3 regions of the Streptomyces sp. NPDC005393 genome follow, and region 1 is predicted to be linked to each of the others. Evidence: riboswitches for the same ligand, from Rfam matches in the RefSeq annotation. Region 1 holds a riboswitch; each other region holds the start of a gene.

Evidence for each region. Region 1 has a riboswitch for cobalamin ahead of metE (5-methyltetrahydropteroyltriglutamate--homocysteine S-methyltransferase). Riboswitches for the same ligand answer to the same signal wherever they lie in the genome.
Region 2: another riboswitch for cobalamin. It lies ahead of cobN (cobaltochelatase subunit CobN); the one in region 1 lies ahead of metE (5-methyltetrahydropteroyltriglutamate--homocysteine S-methyltransferase).
Region 3: another riboswitch for cobalamin. It lies ahead of ABZS71_RS18150 (cobalamin biosynthesis protein); the one in region 1 lies ahead of metE (5-methyltetrahydropteroyltriglutamate--homocysteine S-methyltransferase).

What each region holds. Positions count from the first base shown of each region.
Region 1 is NZ_JBEXFG010000014.1:114,337-119,535, forward strand. It holds gene ABZS71_RS15130 (SDR family oxidoreductase) at 1-31, opposite strand, end outside; gene ABZS71_RS15135 (S1 family peptidase) at 192-1,532, opposite strand; cobalamin riboswitch at 2,000-2,189, shown strand; gene metE (5-methyltetrahydropteroyltriglutamate--homocysteine S-methyltransferase) at 2,351-4,672, shown strand; gene ABZS71_RS15145 (histidine phosphatase family protein) at 4,758-5,199, opposite strand, start outside.
Region 2 is NZ_JBEXFG010000003.1:180,805-186,003, reverse strand. It holds gene cobN (cobaltochelatase subunit CobN) at 1-2,799, opposite strand, end outside; cobalamin riboswitch at 2,833-2,999, opposite strand; gene cobG (precorrin-3B synthase) at 3,058-4,455, shown strand; gene ABZS71_RS05315 (precorrin-8X methylmutase) at 4,452-5,093, shown strand; gene ABZS71_RS05310 (precorrin-2 C(20)-methyltransferase) at 5,090-5,199, shown strand, end outside.
Region 3 is NZ_JBEXFG010000019.1:89,010-94,208, forward strand. It holds gene ABZS71_RS18145 (cobyric acid synthase) at 1-1,253, opposite strand, end outside; gene ABZS71_RS18150 (cobalamin biosynthesis protein) at 1,250-2,293, opposite strand; cobalamin riboswitch at 2,423-2,575, opposite strand; gene ABZS71_RS18155 (hypothetical protein) at 2,748-2,999, opposite strand; gene ABZS71_RS18160 (inorganic phosphate transporter) at 3,014-4,309, opposite strand; gene ABZS71_RS18165 (class II aldolase/adducin family protein) at 4,560-5,199, shown strand, end outside.

The sequences.
Region 1 (5,199 bases):
CAGCGGTCCTGCCGGTGAGGTCGATGTGCACTGCTCCGTCCTTCCACTCGCCTGTCGCTTGGCGGTACGCACGCCCGACCGTACGCAACCGCCCCGGTCTCGCACCGGATCGGCGGCCACGGCGCGCCGGACGGCGAGGGCGAGGGCGAGGCGGGGCTCAAGGATCGGCGCGCAATCCGGCCTGGGCCGGCTCACCCCCACCCGGTGGAGTAGTCGCGGTACCGGCGGCGCCGGCTGGGACGGATGGCGAAGGTCGAGAGAATCCCGATGAACCCCGCGGCGATGACCAGCAGCCCGGGGCCGAACCGCCGGCCGTACGCCACGATGTCGTCGACCGTCGGCAGACCGCCCACGGCTTCCGAACTCCCGGGCGCCGCCGCGCCGTTGACCGGTGCGCCCGGTGCGCCGGCCGGGCTGGTGCCCTGGGCCATGGTGCCCGGGATGCTCACCCCGAGGGCCGTCAGCGCCTTGGTCACCGGCTGGAAGAAGGTCACACCGCCCCTGGTGCAGTCGCCGCTGCCGCCGGAGGTGATGCCGAGCGCCACGCCCTGGGAGAAGAGCGGGCCTCCGCTGTCGCCCGGCTCGGCGCACACAGTGGTCTGGATCAGACCGCCGACACTGCCCTCGGGGTAGTTGACCGTCGCGTTCAGTCCGGTGACCTTGCCGGAGTGCAGCCCGGAGGTGCTGCCGCTGCGGAAGACCTCCTGGCCCACGACGGGGTCGCCGACCCCGGTGACCCGCACCGCCTGACCGTTGCCGACGTCCAGGACGCTGCTCTGGTCGAGCGAGCGGTTGTCGTACCGCACCAGCGAGAAGTCATTGCCGGGGAAGCTGCTTTGGACCGTGGTCCCGATGTTCGTGGATCCCGAGGTGTCGGTGAACCAGGGGGTGCCGGTGGGCCCGCAGTGACCCGCCGTCAGGATGAAGCCGGTCTGGCCGTTGGTGACATTGAAACCGGCGGAGCAGCGGCTGCCGTTGGTGAAGATCGGGGCGGCGCCGGCGGTCCTGGTGGTGAAGGAGCCCGTCGTCCGCTCCATGCTCACCTCGCTGCCCACCCGCGCGCCGAGGTCCTTCATCCGTGACCAGCGGGCGGCGGGGACGGTGCTGTCGCCGAGCACCACCACCTTGTTGGACGCGGGGTCCACCATCCACGCGGTGCCCGCCACCCGGGGCGCCGAGCGCAGCGTCTCGGTGGCGGAGTCCAGCTCATTCATGCTGTACCGCACCCGCTTGGCCTTCGCCCCCGCCCGGCTGACCTCGGCCGCCGCGTCCGCGTCGGTCACCGCGACCACCGGGCGCCCGTCGGAGCCGATCCAGTTGCCCGCCGTACGGGAGGTGCCGAGCCGGGACACCAGACGCCCGCCCAGATCGTCGCTCCGCGCCCCCAGGACGTGCGTGCCGTCTCCGGTCGCCCCGTGAGCCGATCCCGATGCACCCGGTGCGGACTGCGCGACCATCACGCCGCCGCAGACCAACGCCCCGACGGCCGCGAACCGTACGAGTCGGCGTCCACCTCGCCGCATGTGCTTCACCACCCTGCCTCCTTACGTCGATCCAGCCCCGGGGCCTCGGACGGTGAAGACCCTCTCCCTCATACGGGCGGAACCGGCGTCGCGCTCACCGCGGGCGGCGGGCGTCTACGGAATGCGCGGGACGCGCTGGTGGAAGCAGATCCGGTCGAGGCCCGGACCGTCGTAGTCGCTGTGCACGGGCAGACTGTCGATCTCGCGGTCGCCCGGCTCAAGGGCGCGGACCCGGCGTCGCGCGGGCAGTGCGTGGCACGCGGAGCGTCGCCATCGCGGCGGCGGCGCAGACGATCGCGAGGGCGGGGCGGGGCTTGGCCGTGGGTAACGCCATCACGTCACAGAAGTCCATCCGATGGGGGCGCGCCATCGGAGAGATCGTTTCGTTACGACGAACGCGATGAGCGCGACGGACCGCCCGGCCACCGAACCGGTTTCCCGGGACCGGGGTGAGCGCCTAGTCTGGGCCGTGCAGCTGGTTCGCCCTGTCCGCCAGGCAGGCGCGTCGTAAGAGGGAACCCGGTGGGAATCCGGGACTGCCCCGCAGCGGTGAGCGGGAACGACCGCCGTCATACGCACTGGGCCCGGCAGCCGGGTCTGGGAAGCGACGGCCAGTAGATGCCTCGTGGGGACACGAGGCGCGCCCGCGAGTCCGAAGACCTGCCACTGCCCGTGCGCGTCGGACGCGCGCGGTCTCTCGGTGACCTCGAGGGCGGGTCGGCGGCGCGGGCGGGCACCATGCGGTGTTTCCGGGGTCCGCGCCATCCCTTCGCGCCCTGTGCCCGGTCCCCGGGAGCTCATGACGAGTGCTCGCGAAGGAGAGTTCCGTGACAACGCACGCGACGGCGGCGGCCAGGGCCACCGTGTACGGCTACCCCCGCCAGGGGCCGGACCGGAAGCTGAAGAAGGCCGTCGAGGGGTACTGGAAGGGCCGGGTCACCGCCGAGGCCCTCCGGGAGACAGCGGCGGGCCTGCGCCGTACCACCTGGCGGCAGCTGGCCGACGCCGGTCTGCACGAGGTGCCCACCGGCGACTTCTCGATGTACGACCATGTGCTGGACACCAGCGTCATGGTCGGCGCCGTCCCCGACCGCCACCGCGCCGCCGTCGAGGCCGATCCGCTGGACGGCTACTTCGCGATGGCGCGCGGCACCCGGGAGGTGGCGCCGCTGGAGATGACCAAGTGGTTCGACACCAACTACCACTATCTGGTGCCCGAGCTCGGCCCCGACACCGTCTTCCGCGCCGACTCCGCAAAGCAGGTGGCCGAGTTGAGGGAGGCGGTCGCGCTCGGCCACACCCCCCGCCCGGTGCTGGTCGGCCCGGTCACCTATCTGCTGCTCGCCAAGCCCGCACCCGGAGTGGACGGCTCGTTCGTACCGCTCACCCTCCTGGACCGGCTGATTCCGGTGTACGCGGAGGTGCTGGCCGATCTGCGGGCGGCCGGCGCCGAGTGGGTCCAGCTGGATGAGCCGGCGCTGGTCCAGGACCGCACGGCGGCCGAGCTGAACGCCGCCGCCCGCGCCTGCCGTGAGCTGGGCGCCCTCACCGACCGGCCCAAGCTGCTGGTCGCCTCGTACTTCGACCGGCTCGGCGAGGCCCTGCCGGTGCTGGCCAAGGCGCCGGTCGAGGGGCTGGCGCTCGACTTCACCGGGCCTGCTTCGGCCAACCTCGACGATCTCGCCGCGGCCGGCGGGCTGCCGGGGAAGCGCCTGGTCGCGGGCGTCGTGGACGGCCGCAATGTGTGGATCAACGACCTGTCGGCGTCGCTGTCCACCCTCGGCACCCTGCTCGGTCTCGCGGGCCGGGTGGATGTGGCCGCGTCCTGCTCCCTGCTGCATGTCCCGCTGGACGCGACGGTCGAGCGCGAGGTGGATCCGCAGATCGCCCGCTGGCTGGCGTTCGCCCGGCAGAAGACGGCCGAGATCGTCACCCTCGCCCGCGGGCTGAGCGACGGTACGGACACCATCGCCGCGCAACTCGCCGCCAACCGCGCCGATCTGGCCTCCCGGGCCGGCTCCGCGCTGACCCGCGACCCGGCCGTACGCGCCCGCGCCCAGGCCGTCACCGGGGCCGACGCCCGCCGCTCACGGCCGTACGCCGAGCGGGTCGCCGCCCAGCGCGACCGGCTGCGGCTGCCGCAGCTGCCGACGACCACCATCGGCTCCTTCCCGCAGACGGCCGAACTGCGCACCGCCCGCGCCGATCTGCGGGCCGGGCGGATCGGCACCGCCGGTTACGAGGAGCGGATCGAAGCCGAGATCCGCGAGGTGGTCTCCTTCCAGGAGAAGGCCGGACTCGATGTCCTGGTGCACGGCGAGCCCGAACGCAACGACATGGTCCAGTACTTCGCCGAGCGGCTCACCGGATATCTCGCCACCCGGCACGGCTGGGTCCAGTCCTACGGCACCCGCTACGTCCGCCCGCCGATCCTGGCCGGCGACATCTCCCGCCCGGAGCCGATGACGGTGCGCTGGACGGCCTACGCCCAGTCCCTCACCGACCGTCCGGTCAAGGGCATGCTCACCGGCCCGGTCACCATGCTCGCCTGGTCCTTCGTCCGCGACGACCAGCCGCTCGCCGAGACCGCCCGCCAGGTCGCGCTGGCGCTGCGCGACGAGGTGGCCGACCTGGAGGCGGCCGGGACCTCGGTCATCCAGGTCGACGAGCCCGCCCTGCGCGAAACCCTGCCGCTGCGCGCCGCCGGCCGCCCCGGGTATCTGGCCTGGGCCACCGAGGCGTTCCGGCTCACCACGGCGGGGGTGCGCCCGGACACCCAGATCCACACCCATATGTGCTACGCCGAGTTCGGCGACATCCTCCAGGCCATCGACGACCTCGACGCCGATGTCATCAGCCTGGAGGCGGCGCGGTCGCATATGCAGGTGGCCGGGGAGCTGGCCGAGGCCGGCTATCCGCGCGAGGTCGGCCCCGGTGTCTACGACATCCACTCCCCCCGGGTACCGAGCGCCGAGGAGGCGGCCGCCCTGCTGCGCAGGGGGCTCGAGGCCATCCCGCCCGAGCGGCTCTGGGTCAACCCGGACTGCGGGCTGAAGACCCGCGGCTGGCCCGAGGTCCGTACGTCGCTCAAGCACATGGTGGCCGCCGCGAGGGAGGTACGGGCCGTGCTGGACGGCACCGCGTCCTGACTCATGAGTCCTGAGTCCTGAGTCCTGAGGGCGGGGCGCCTGGGGGCCGTCGCGGGCGCGTGTGCTCGCGGCGGCCCCCGGCCCCTTACCGCGACGCGGCCAGCGGCCGACCGCAGCGCAGATTCCACCGTCCCGAGCGGCCGCTGAGCTCGGTCGCGGTCAGCGGGGCGACATCGAGGCGCCAGAAGGTCCGCGCGGGGATGGCGAGGGCGTGGACGAGGGCGGCGCGGACCACGGCGGGCTCGGCGACGGCGAGCACCCGCCGCTCGCGCCCGGACCACGCCTCCAGCCACGCCCCGACCCGTTCCACCAGCTCCAGCAGCGACTCGCCGCCGTGCGGCGCCGCCGCCGGATCGGCCAGCCAGTCCGCCACCTCCTGCGGCGCCTGACGCCCGACGTCGTCCAGCGAACGGCCCCGCCAGCGGCCCACGTCGAGGTCGCGCAGCTCCGGCGCCACGGCGGCGTCGAGCCCCAGGGCCGACGCGGTGCCACGGCAGCGCTCCGAGGGTGCGGTGAAGATCACATCG
Region 2 (5,199 bases), on a different contig from region 1:
GGCGTCGTCCAGCAGCGCGACGACATGCGGGAAGGCGTCACGGAAGAAGCCGCTGATGCGCAGCGTGACATCGACCCGCGGGCGGCCCAACTGGTCGGTCGGCACGGGTTCGAGCCCGGTCACCCGCCGCGAGGCGTCGTCCCACACCGGGCGGATGCCCAGCAGCGCGAGCGCCTCGGCCACATCGTCGCCGGAGGTGCGCATCGCGCTCGTGCCCCACAGCGACAGGCCGACGGACTTCGGCCACTGGCCGTCGTTGTCGGCGCGGTAGCGCTCCAGGAGCGAGTCGGCGAGCGCCTGGCCGGTCTCCCAGGCCAGCCGGCTGGGCACCGCCTTGGGGTCGACCGAGTAGAAGTTACGGCCCGTCGGCAGGACGTTGACCAGTCCGCGCAGCGGCGAGCCGGACGGGCCGGCGGGGACGAAGCCGCCGCTGAGCGCGTGGACGGCGTGGTCGATCTCGTCCGTGGTGGCGGCGAGGCGCGGTACGACCTCGCGGGCGGCGAAGTCCAGGATCGCGGTGACCGGGGCGCGCTGCTCCTCGGGCAGCCCGAGGGCGGCCTTCCGGGCGGCCTCCGGGGCCCACTCGGCGTCCTCCATCGCCTGGACGAGCGCGCGGGCGCGCTCCTCGGCCGCGTCGGCGCCGGTGCGGGTGGCGGCCGACTCGTCGAGGCCGAGCGCCTCGCGCAGCCCGGGAAGGGCCGTCGTACCGCCCCAGATCTGACGGGCGCGCAGAATGGCCAGGACGAGGTTGACGCGCCCGGGCCCGGTCGGGGCGGCGCCGAGGACATGCAGTCCGTCGCGTATCTGGGCGTCCTTGACCTCGCACAGCCAGCCGTCGACATGCAGGAGGAAGTCGTCGAAGCCGTCGTCGTCCGGCCGGGCCTCCAGGCCCAGGTCGTGGTCGAGCCTGGCGGCCTGGATCAGGGTCCAGATCTGGGCGCGGATGGCGGGGAGTTTGGCCGGGTCCATCGCGGAGATGGCGGCGTACTCGTCGAGCAGCTGCTCCAGCCGCGCGATGTCACCGTAGGACTCGGCGCGGGCCATCGGCGGTACGAGGTGGTCGACCAGGGTGGCGTGGGCGCGGCGCTTGGCCTGGGTGCCCTCGCCCGGGTCGTTGACCAGGAACGGGTAGATCAGCGGCAGATCGCCGAGCGCGGCGTCGGGGCCGCAGGCGGCGGACAGGGCCGCGTTCTTGCCCGGCAGCCACTCCAGATTGCCGTGCTTGCCCAGGTGCACCATGGCGTCGGCGCCGAAGCCGCCGTCCGCCCGGGGCGTGGCCATCCAGCGGTAGGCGGCCAGATAGTGGTGCGAGGGCGGCAGATCGGGGTCGTGGTAGATGGCGATGGGGTTCTCGCCGAAGCCGCGCGGCGGCTGGATGACGACCAGGAGGTTGGCACGGCGCAGCGCGGCGAGGACGATCTCGCCCTCGGGGTCGCGGCTGCTGTCCACGAACATCGCGCCGGGCGGCGGACCCCAGTGCTCCTCGACCGCGTCGCGCAGCTCCCGCGGCAGCGTGGCGTACCAGCGGCGGTAGTCGGCGGCCGGGATGCGGACCGGGTTGGCGGCCAGCTGCTCCTCGGTGAGCCAGTCCTGGTCATGGCCGCCCGCCTCGATGAGGGCATAGATCAGCTCGTCGCCATTGCCGGAGGCCAGGCCCGGGACCGCGTTTGGCCCGTCCTCGGGGCCGAAATCGTAGCCCTCGGCGCGCAGCCGGCGCAGCAGGGCGACGGCGCTCGCCGGGGTGTCGAGGCCGACGGCGTTGCCGATCCGGGAGTGCTTGGTGGGGTAGGCGGAGAGGACGAGCGCGAGGCGCTTGTCGGCCGCGGGGATGTGGCGCAGCCGGGCGTGTCGTATCGCGATGCCCGCGACGCGCGCGGCGCGCTCGGGGTCGGCGGCATAGACCGGCAGACCGTCCGCGTCGACCTCCTTGAAGGAGAACGGCACGGTGATGAGCCGTCCGTCGAACTCCGGGACGGCCACCTGGGTGGCGGCGTCCAGCGGCGACAGGCCCTCGTCGTTCTCCTCCCATACGGCGCGCGAGCTGGTCAGGCACAGCGCCTGGAGGACGGGTACGTCGAGCGCGGCGAGCGCGCCCGCGTCCCACGCCTCGTCGTCGCCGCCCGCGGACGCCTCGGCGGGCCGGGTGCCGCCGGCCGCGAGGACGGTGGTGACGACCGCGTCGGCCGGGCCGAGGGCCTCGATCAACTCGGGCTCGGGGGCGCGCAGGGAGGCGACGAACAGCGGCAGCGGTCGGCCCCCCGCGTCCTCCACGGCCTGGCACAGGGCCTCGACGAAAGCGGTGTTGCCGCTCATGTGGTGGGCGCGGTAATAGAGCACGGCGATGGTCGGGCCGGTCGTCGTCCGCGCGGTGCGCTCCAGCGGACCCCAGGTGGGGGCGGGCGCGGGCGGATCGAAGCCATGGCCGGTGAGCAGCACGGTGTCGGAGAGGAACCGGGCCAGCTGGGCCAGGTTGGCGGGCCCGCCGTGGGCGAGATAGGCGTGGGCCTCGGCGGCGATCCCGACCGGGACCGTGGACGCCTCCATGAGCTGGGCGTCAGGGGCCTGTTCACCGGTGAGGACGACAACCGGGCGGTCCCCGGCGAGCAGCGTGTCGAGCCCCTCCTGCCAGGCGCGGACGCCGCCGAGAAGCCGGACGACGACGAGTTGGACGCCGTCGAGGAGGCCGGGGAGGTCATCGAGTGCGAGCCGGGCCGGGTTGGCGAGGCGGTACGGCACCGGGCCCGTGGCGGCACGCGCACTGAGCAGGTCGGTGTCGGACGTCGACAGCAGCAGGATCATGCGCAGCGCGCCTTCCTCGGGGTCCGCGCCCCGGGCGGGTTGGAAGACGGCGGGAGTTCCTGGCTCGCCCGGCCGCTGCCGTACCGACAGCCACCGTGCTCACAGTGGCGGGACCGCGCCGGATTCGCACCGGCTTCCTCCCCTTGACGCCGTCTTGTGCGTCCGGCGGGCCGGGACGACCCACCGCTGAGCATAGTAAGCGTTGCTGACCTGGCAGGGGACGGAGAGGGCTGGTCGATCGTCGGTATGCTCGCCGCCATGCCCCTTCCCCCGACCACCGTCCCACCTGGGAATGAAGCGCCCTCCGGCCGCCGGAGCGGGCCCGATGACGCCTGCCCGGGGGCGTTGCGGCTGCACACGGCGGACGATGGCGCGCTGGCCCGTATCCGAGTGCCGGCAGGCTTGCTGACGGCCCGTCAGGCGGACGCGCTGACAGGAGTGGCCGAGGAGCTGGGGGACGGCCGGCTGGACATCACCTCCCGGGGCAACCTGCAGGTACGCGGCCTGGACGCGGGGTGCGGCACGGAGCTGGCGGCCCGGCTGCGGGCGGCCGGACTGCTTCCGTCGGACCGGCACGACCGGGTGCGCAACATCGTGGCGTCGCCGCTGTGCGGGCTGGACGGCGCGGGGCATGCGGATGCGGCGGCGTGGGCACGGGAGTTGGACGCGGCGCTGTGCGACGAGACGTCGGGCGAGTTGTCCGCCTTGTCGGGCCGTTTCCTGTTCGCGCTGGACGACGGGCGCGGCGATGTGGCCGCCTTGGGCGCGGATGTGACATTGATCGCAACGCCGGACGGCGGGGCCGTGCTGCGGATGCCCGCTCCGGCGTGTCGCGGTGGCGGGGCGGACGGTCACAACACGCCGGGCGGCGACGCCGAGCTGAGAGTGCGGGCCGGCGATGCGCCGCGCGCGGCCGCGCTGGCCGCCGTGGAGTTCCTGGCGGGAATGCGCGAGAGCGGCAGCCGGGCGTGGCGTGTACGGGAGCTCCCGGCGCAACACGCCGTGACGGCCGACCGGTTGGCGGCGCGACTCGCCAACGCGGGCATCGAAACGGTACGTACCGCACATAAGGGCCCCGAGCCCAAGGGCTCGGACGCTTCGGGGCCGCGCCCCGCGCCGGGGCTGGTGGCCGGGCCGGACGGGCGCCGCGCCGTGTCCGTCGCCGTCCCGCTCGGCCGGGTGAGCGCGGCCCAGTGGCGGCTGCTCGCCACGCTCGCCTCCCGGGGCGGGTCGGGCGAGCTGCGTGTGACACCCTGGCGCGGCGTGGTGCTCCCGGGGTTCTCCCCGGACGGCGGCCGGGCCGCGTCGCACGAGCTGTCCGACGCCGGGCTCGTGACCGAGCCGGACTCCCCGTGGCTCGGCGTCGGTGCGTGCACCGGACGTCCCGGCTGCGCCAAGTCCCTTGCCAATGTGCGTGCCGACGCGGAGCGCGCGGTGGCGGGTGACCGTCGTCCGGGTTCGCTGCCGGTGTACTTCTCCGGCTGTGAGCGGCGCTGCGGCCACCCCGGCGGCCGCTGGGTGGACGCGCTGGCGACCGGCGCGGGCTACCGGGTCACCGTACGGGACACGCCGGAGGCGGACAGCGCGGACCTGCGCGTGGATGTGACAGCAGAGCAGGTGGCCGACGCCGTGGCGGCGGCCCGGGGAACGAGATGATCGAGGGCACAGTGTTCGACTACGAGAAGGACGGCGCGGCCATCTACCGCGCCTCCTTTGCCACCATCCGCGCCGAGGCGGACCTCGGCGGCCTTCCCGCCGACGTCAGCCGGGTCGCGGTGCGGATGATTCACGCCTGCGGCATGGTCGACCTGGTCAAGGACCTCGGGTACTCCCCCGAGGTGGTCTCCCGCGCCCGCGCCGCGCTGCGCGCCGGCGCCCCCGTGCTGTGCGACGCGCAGATGGTCGCCAGCGGTGTCACCCGCAAGCGGCTTCCCGCCGGCAACGAGGTGGTGTGCACGCTCTCCGACCCTGACGTACCGGAGTTGGCGCGGCGGATGGGCACGACGCGCAGCGCCGCCGCGCTGGAGCTGTGGCGGGACCGGCTCGAGGGCTCGGTCGTCGCCGTCGGCAACGCGCCCACCGCGCTCTTCCGGCTGCTGGAGATGGTCGAGGAGGGCGCGCCGCGCCCGGCGGCCGTCATCGGTGTGCCGGTCGGCTTCATCGGCGCGGCCGAGTCCAAGGAGGCGCTGGCCGGACACCCGGCGGCGCTTGACCATCTGGTGGTGCGCGGCCGACGCGGCGGCAGCGCCATGGCCGCGGCCGCGATCAACGCGATAGCGAGCGAGGAAGAGTGAGCGAGCAGCAGACCGGCCGGCTCTACGGGGTGGGGCTCGGCCCCGGCGACCCCTCCCTGATGACCGTACGGGCCGTGGAGGTCATCGCCGAGGCCGATGTCATCGC
Region 3 (5,199 bases), on a different contig from region 1:
CCGTCCAGGAAGGGTTCGTCGGCCCCGTCCAGCCGTTCGGCGACCCCGTGGTGGATCTCGTAGCCCTCCACCCGCTCGCCGAGCGCCTCGCCCACCGGCCGGGCCAGGGTCTTCTCCGCCGCGAACCGCACCCGCACCGGCAGCAGCCCGAGTCCCGCGACCGTCCCGGCCTTCGACTCGACCTTGTCCTCGATGCGCTCGCCGAGCACCTGGAAGCCGCCGCAGATGCCCAGCACCGGCCGCCCCTCGGCGGCCCGGCGCGCGATCGCGTCGGCGAGCCCGCGCTCGCGCAGCCACTCCAGCGCCCGTACCGTCCCGCGGGTGCCCGGCAGCACCACCAGATCGGCGTCGGCCAGCTCCTCCGGCCGGTCCACGAACCGCACGATCACACCCGGCTCGGCGGCCAGCGCGTCCACATCCGTGAAGTTGGACATCAGCGGAACGGCGGCGACCGCGACCCGCAGCACATTCGCACCGTACGGGGGCGCGACGACGCTCTCGCGCACCGCGCCGCGCAGCGATACCCGCAGCCCGTCCTCCTCGTCGATGCCCAGCCCATGGGCGAACGGGAGCACGCCGACGGTCGGCCGCCCGGTCAGGCCGCGCAGCATCTCCAGACCGGGCTCCAGGAGCGTCACATCGCCGCGGAACTTGTTGACCATATAGGCGGCGATATGCCGCTGGTCCTGTGCCGACAGCAGCGCGGTCGTGCCGAAGAAGGACGCGAAGACGCCCCCGCGGTCGATATCGCCGACCACCACGACCGGCAGCCCGGCGGCCCGTGCGAGCCCCATGTTGACGATGTCGGTACGGCGCAGATTGATCTCGGCCGGGCTGCCCGCGCCCTCACAGATCACCGCGTCATGGGTGCGGCGCAGCTCCGCCAGGCACTCCGTGACAGTTCCGAGCAGCGCCTCGCGCCGCTCGCTGTGGTAGCCGCGGGCGCTCAGCTCGCCCACCGGCTTGCCCAGCAGCACCACTTGGCTGCTGCTGTCGCTTCCCGGCTTCAGCAGTACGGGGTTCATCAGGGCGCTGGGCTCGACGCGCGCGGCGGCGGCCTGCATGGCCTGGGCGCGCCCGATCTCCGCCCCGTCCCGGGTGACGAAGGAGTTGAGCGACATGTTCTGCGCCTTGAAGGGCGCCACGCGGACGCCCTTGCGCGCCAGCCACCGGCAGATACCCGCCGTGACCACGCTCTTGCCCGCGTCCGAGGTCGTCCCCGCGACCAGCAGGCCGTGGCCAGGCCCGGTCATCGGCGTGCCCTTTCGTTGTCGGGTGCGGGCCGGTGGGTGGGTTGTGCCCACCCGTCCCGCCCAGAGGGAACCTCCCAGCGGTAGCCGGGGGAGGAACGGCGGCCCACAACGGCTCTCGCCGCGATCGACGTCAGCAGCGCCAGGGCGCCGACGCGGCGCGACAGCCGCACCGCGCGGTCGATGTCCGTGATCTCCACGGCGCGCCCGCCGGAGTTGAGCACCGGCCGGTGCTCGACCCGGCCGCCGTACGCGAGGGTGCCGCCCAGCCGTACGCCGAGCGCGCCCGCGAAGGACGCCTCCACCGGGCCCGCGTTGGGGCTCGGATGGCGCCGTCCGTCCCGCCGCCAGGCGCGCCACGCGCCGCGCGGGTCGGCGCCCGCGAGGGTGGCCAGGGCCGCCGTAAGGCGCGCACCGGGCCAGCCGGCGGCGTCGTCCAGACGGGCCGCCGCCCAGCCGAACCGCCGGTAGCGCGGCGACTTGTGGCCCACCATGGCGTCCAGGGTGTTGACGGCGCGGAAGCCGATGAGCCCCGGCACTCCGCCCACGGCGCCCCACACCAGCGCGCCCACCACGGCATCGGAGGTGTTCTCGGCGACCGATTCGACGACCGCGCGGGCCATCTGCTGTCCGTCCAGCGCCTGCGGATCGCGTCCGCACAGATGCGGCAGCCGCTCCCTGGCGGTGGCGAGGTCCCCGGCGGCCAGCGCGTCGCCGACGGCCCGCGCCTCACGCCGGAGCGTCGTACCGCCCAGCACGGCCCAGGTGGCGGCGGCGGTCAGCGCGATGTCCGTCGTACGGGGCCCGGCAAGGGCCCGTACGGTACGCGTCAGCAGCGCGGCACCGGCGGCCGCGCCGCCCGCGCACAGCGCGGTGTGCAGGGCCCCGTGGCCGCGGTGGTCGCGCCACAGCCGCCGCTCGGCGGCCGCGGCGGCGCGCCCGAACGCGGCCACCGGATGACCGCGGCGCGGATCGCCCATGGCGAGGTCGCCGAGGAAGCCGAGGGCGGCGCCGCACGCGTACGAGGCGTGGTCGGCACGCATCCGTCAGCCCGCCGTCGCGCCTCGGCGCGGCGGCGTGCGGACAGGTGGGGCTGGCGGCGTTTCGGGGCCGGGCATGGCGGTATGTCCTCACTCAGGGTCCGCGCCCTGGCTCGACGTGACCGGCGGTGAGAGTCTCCTGGCTCCCGGATCCGCGGTTCTCCCGGCCTTCCAGCTCCGCATACGGACGAACCATATGGATGAGCCGTGACCCCATACAGGCGATGGGAGAGCGCTCCCCGGTGACAGTGGCGGGACCGCGCCGGATTCTCACCGGCTTCCTCTCCTGCCGCCGTTTGGCTCCGGAAGTCCACCATGGGCCGCGAATGGCCGTCAACTCGCATATGACCCGCGATGCGTGAGTGTGCCGAGGCCCACATGGACCGACCGCCGGTCGGTCGACGCTGGTCAGCGCCGCCGCCCGGCGGTCGGTGGGGTCGATGAGGACGTGCGGTCCTCAGGCGACGATCAGATAGATGCCGTACGCCACGACCGCGGCGCACAGCCCGAAGCAGGCGTACGCGGCGGTGCGGGCGGCCGCGGAGGCGCCGCCCGCCACCACCGCCGTGCCGACCGCGCCGTCGTGCGGCTGCGGCTGGTCACTCCGGGACGTTCCGACGATCCCCAGGGTGAAGACGCCCACCATGCCGACCGTCACCGCGAGGCTGATGCCGAAGACCTGGCCGAGTGCCGCCCAGTCGATGCTCATCTACGTAGCTCCCTTTAGCTGGTGGTGCTGGTCGCCGCGGCGGCGGGGGTGGGGGTGGTCTCCGTGGCGGGCGCCGCGGTGGGCTCCGGGACGCTCTCCGCGGTGGTGTCCGCGGTGGTCTCGGTAGTGGTCGCGGCACCCGCGGGCGGCGGGGCGACGGACCGCAGGGCGGCGGTGACGGCGCCCACCGGCTCGGCGGACGGCACTCCGACCTCGTTGACGTTGGTGTGGTCCACGGGCTTGCGGCGCGACAGCGCCCAGATCGCCCCGCAGGCCAGGACGGCCAGCACGGCGACCGCCGTGACTCCCCAGCTCCCCTGGTCGGCCAGCAGCGCCGCGCCGCCCGCGACGAGACCCGCGGCCGGCAGGGTCAGCACCCATGCGATGACCATGCGGCCCGCGGTCGACCAGTGCATCACCGCGCCCTTGCGGCCGACCCCCGCGCCCATCACGGCGCCGGAGCAGACCTGGGTGGTGGACAGCGCGAAGCCGATGTGGGAGGAGGCGAGGATGACGGTCGCGGCACCGGTCTGGGCGGCGAAGCCCTGCGGCGGCTGGATGTCGGTGATGCCCTTGCCCATGGTGCGGATGATGCGCCAGCCGCCCAGGTAGGTGCCGAGCGCGATGGCCAGGCCCGCGGAGACGATGACCCACAGCGGCGGGTCGGAGTCGGGCGCGACGACGCCGCCGGTGACCAGCGCCAGGGTGATCACACCCATCGTCTTCTGGGCGTCGTTGGTGCCGTGGGCGAGGGAGACCAGGGCGGCCGAGGCGATCTGGCCGGCGCGGTAGCCCTTCGCGGTGTCCTCGGGGGAGCGGTCGCGGCCCAGCCGGTAGGTGAGCCGGGTGGCGGCCAACGTGGCGATTCCGGCCACGATCGGCGCGGCGACGGCGGGGATCAGGACCTTCATGACGATCGCGTCGCCGTTGACCCCCTGCAGGCCGACGGAGGCCACCGTGGCGCCGATGAGGCCGCCGAAGAGAGCGTGCGAGGAGCTGGAGGGGAGCCCGGCGAGCCAGGTCACCAGATTCCAGAGGATCGCGCCGACCAGACCCGCGAAGATCACTTCGGGTCGGATGCCGGAATTCTCGTCGACGATCCCTCCGGAGATGGTCTTGGCGACCTCCACGGACAGGAACGCGCCGACGAGATTGAGGACCGCCGACATCGCCACCGCCACCCGGGGACCGAGTGCTCCCGTGGAGATGGTGGTGGCCATGGCGTTGGCGGTGTCGTGGAAGCCGTTCGTAAAGTCGAACACCAAGGCCGTGATGATCACGATCCCGATGAGAAGCGTGATGTGTTCCATACACCCGGTCAATCAGTTCGAAGGTTCGGTATCAGCACGGTGAACGTAAGGAAACTGGATGAACGGAAGGTGAACTGAGGCGGGCGTCATGGTGACGCGCGGGCGAGAGTGCGGCGCCGGTCCGACTCTCGCCGTACTTCCGTACGTCATACGGGGTTTGAGGGGCGTACCCGAAGGGCCGATAAGGACCCCGCCCCGCCATGTCCTCGGCCCCGGCCGCCTGGCAGGATCGGACCCCGGAGGTGAGGGCGTGACGGAGTCGCGATCCCCACAGCGGCCGCGGCTGACCCGGCCCCTGCGGCAGGCGTGGGCCCAGGTGGTCCGGACGGCCCGCAGAACCACGGCCGACGGCCTCGTCGTCGGCACTTCGGGCAATGTCTCGGCGCGGGTCGGCGACACCGTCCTGGTGACCCCGAGCGGCCTCCCCTACGACCGGCTCGGCCCGCGCGACGCGGTCGGCGTGGATCTCGACGGCCGGCAGGTCCTCGGGACGCTCACGCCCACCAGTGAGCTTCCGATGCACCTGGCCGTCTACCGGAACACGGACGCCGCGGCCGTCGTCCACACCCACGCCGTCCACGCCACGGCCGTCTCCACCCTGGTCGACGAGGTCCCCGCGATCCACTACATGACCGGCTCGCTCGGCGGGCCGGTCCGGGTCGCGGGATACGCGCTCTACGGCACCGACGAGCTGGCCGACGCCATGCTCGAGGCGCTGCGCGACCGCAGCGGCGCTCTGCTGCGCAACCACGGCACCGTCGTCCACGGCGCGACCCTGGACCAGGCGTACGACCGCACCGCCCAGCTCGAATGGATGTGCCGGGTCTGGCTCACCGCCGCCGCCGTCCCGGGCCGCACCCCCGCCCTGATCCCGCCGGACGAGCTGGCCC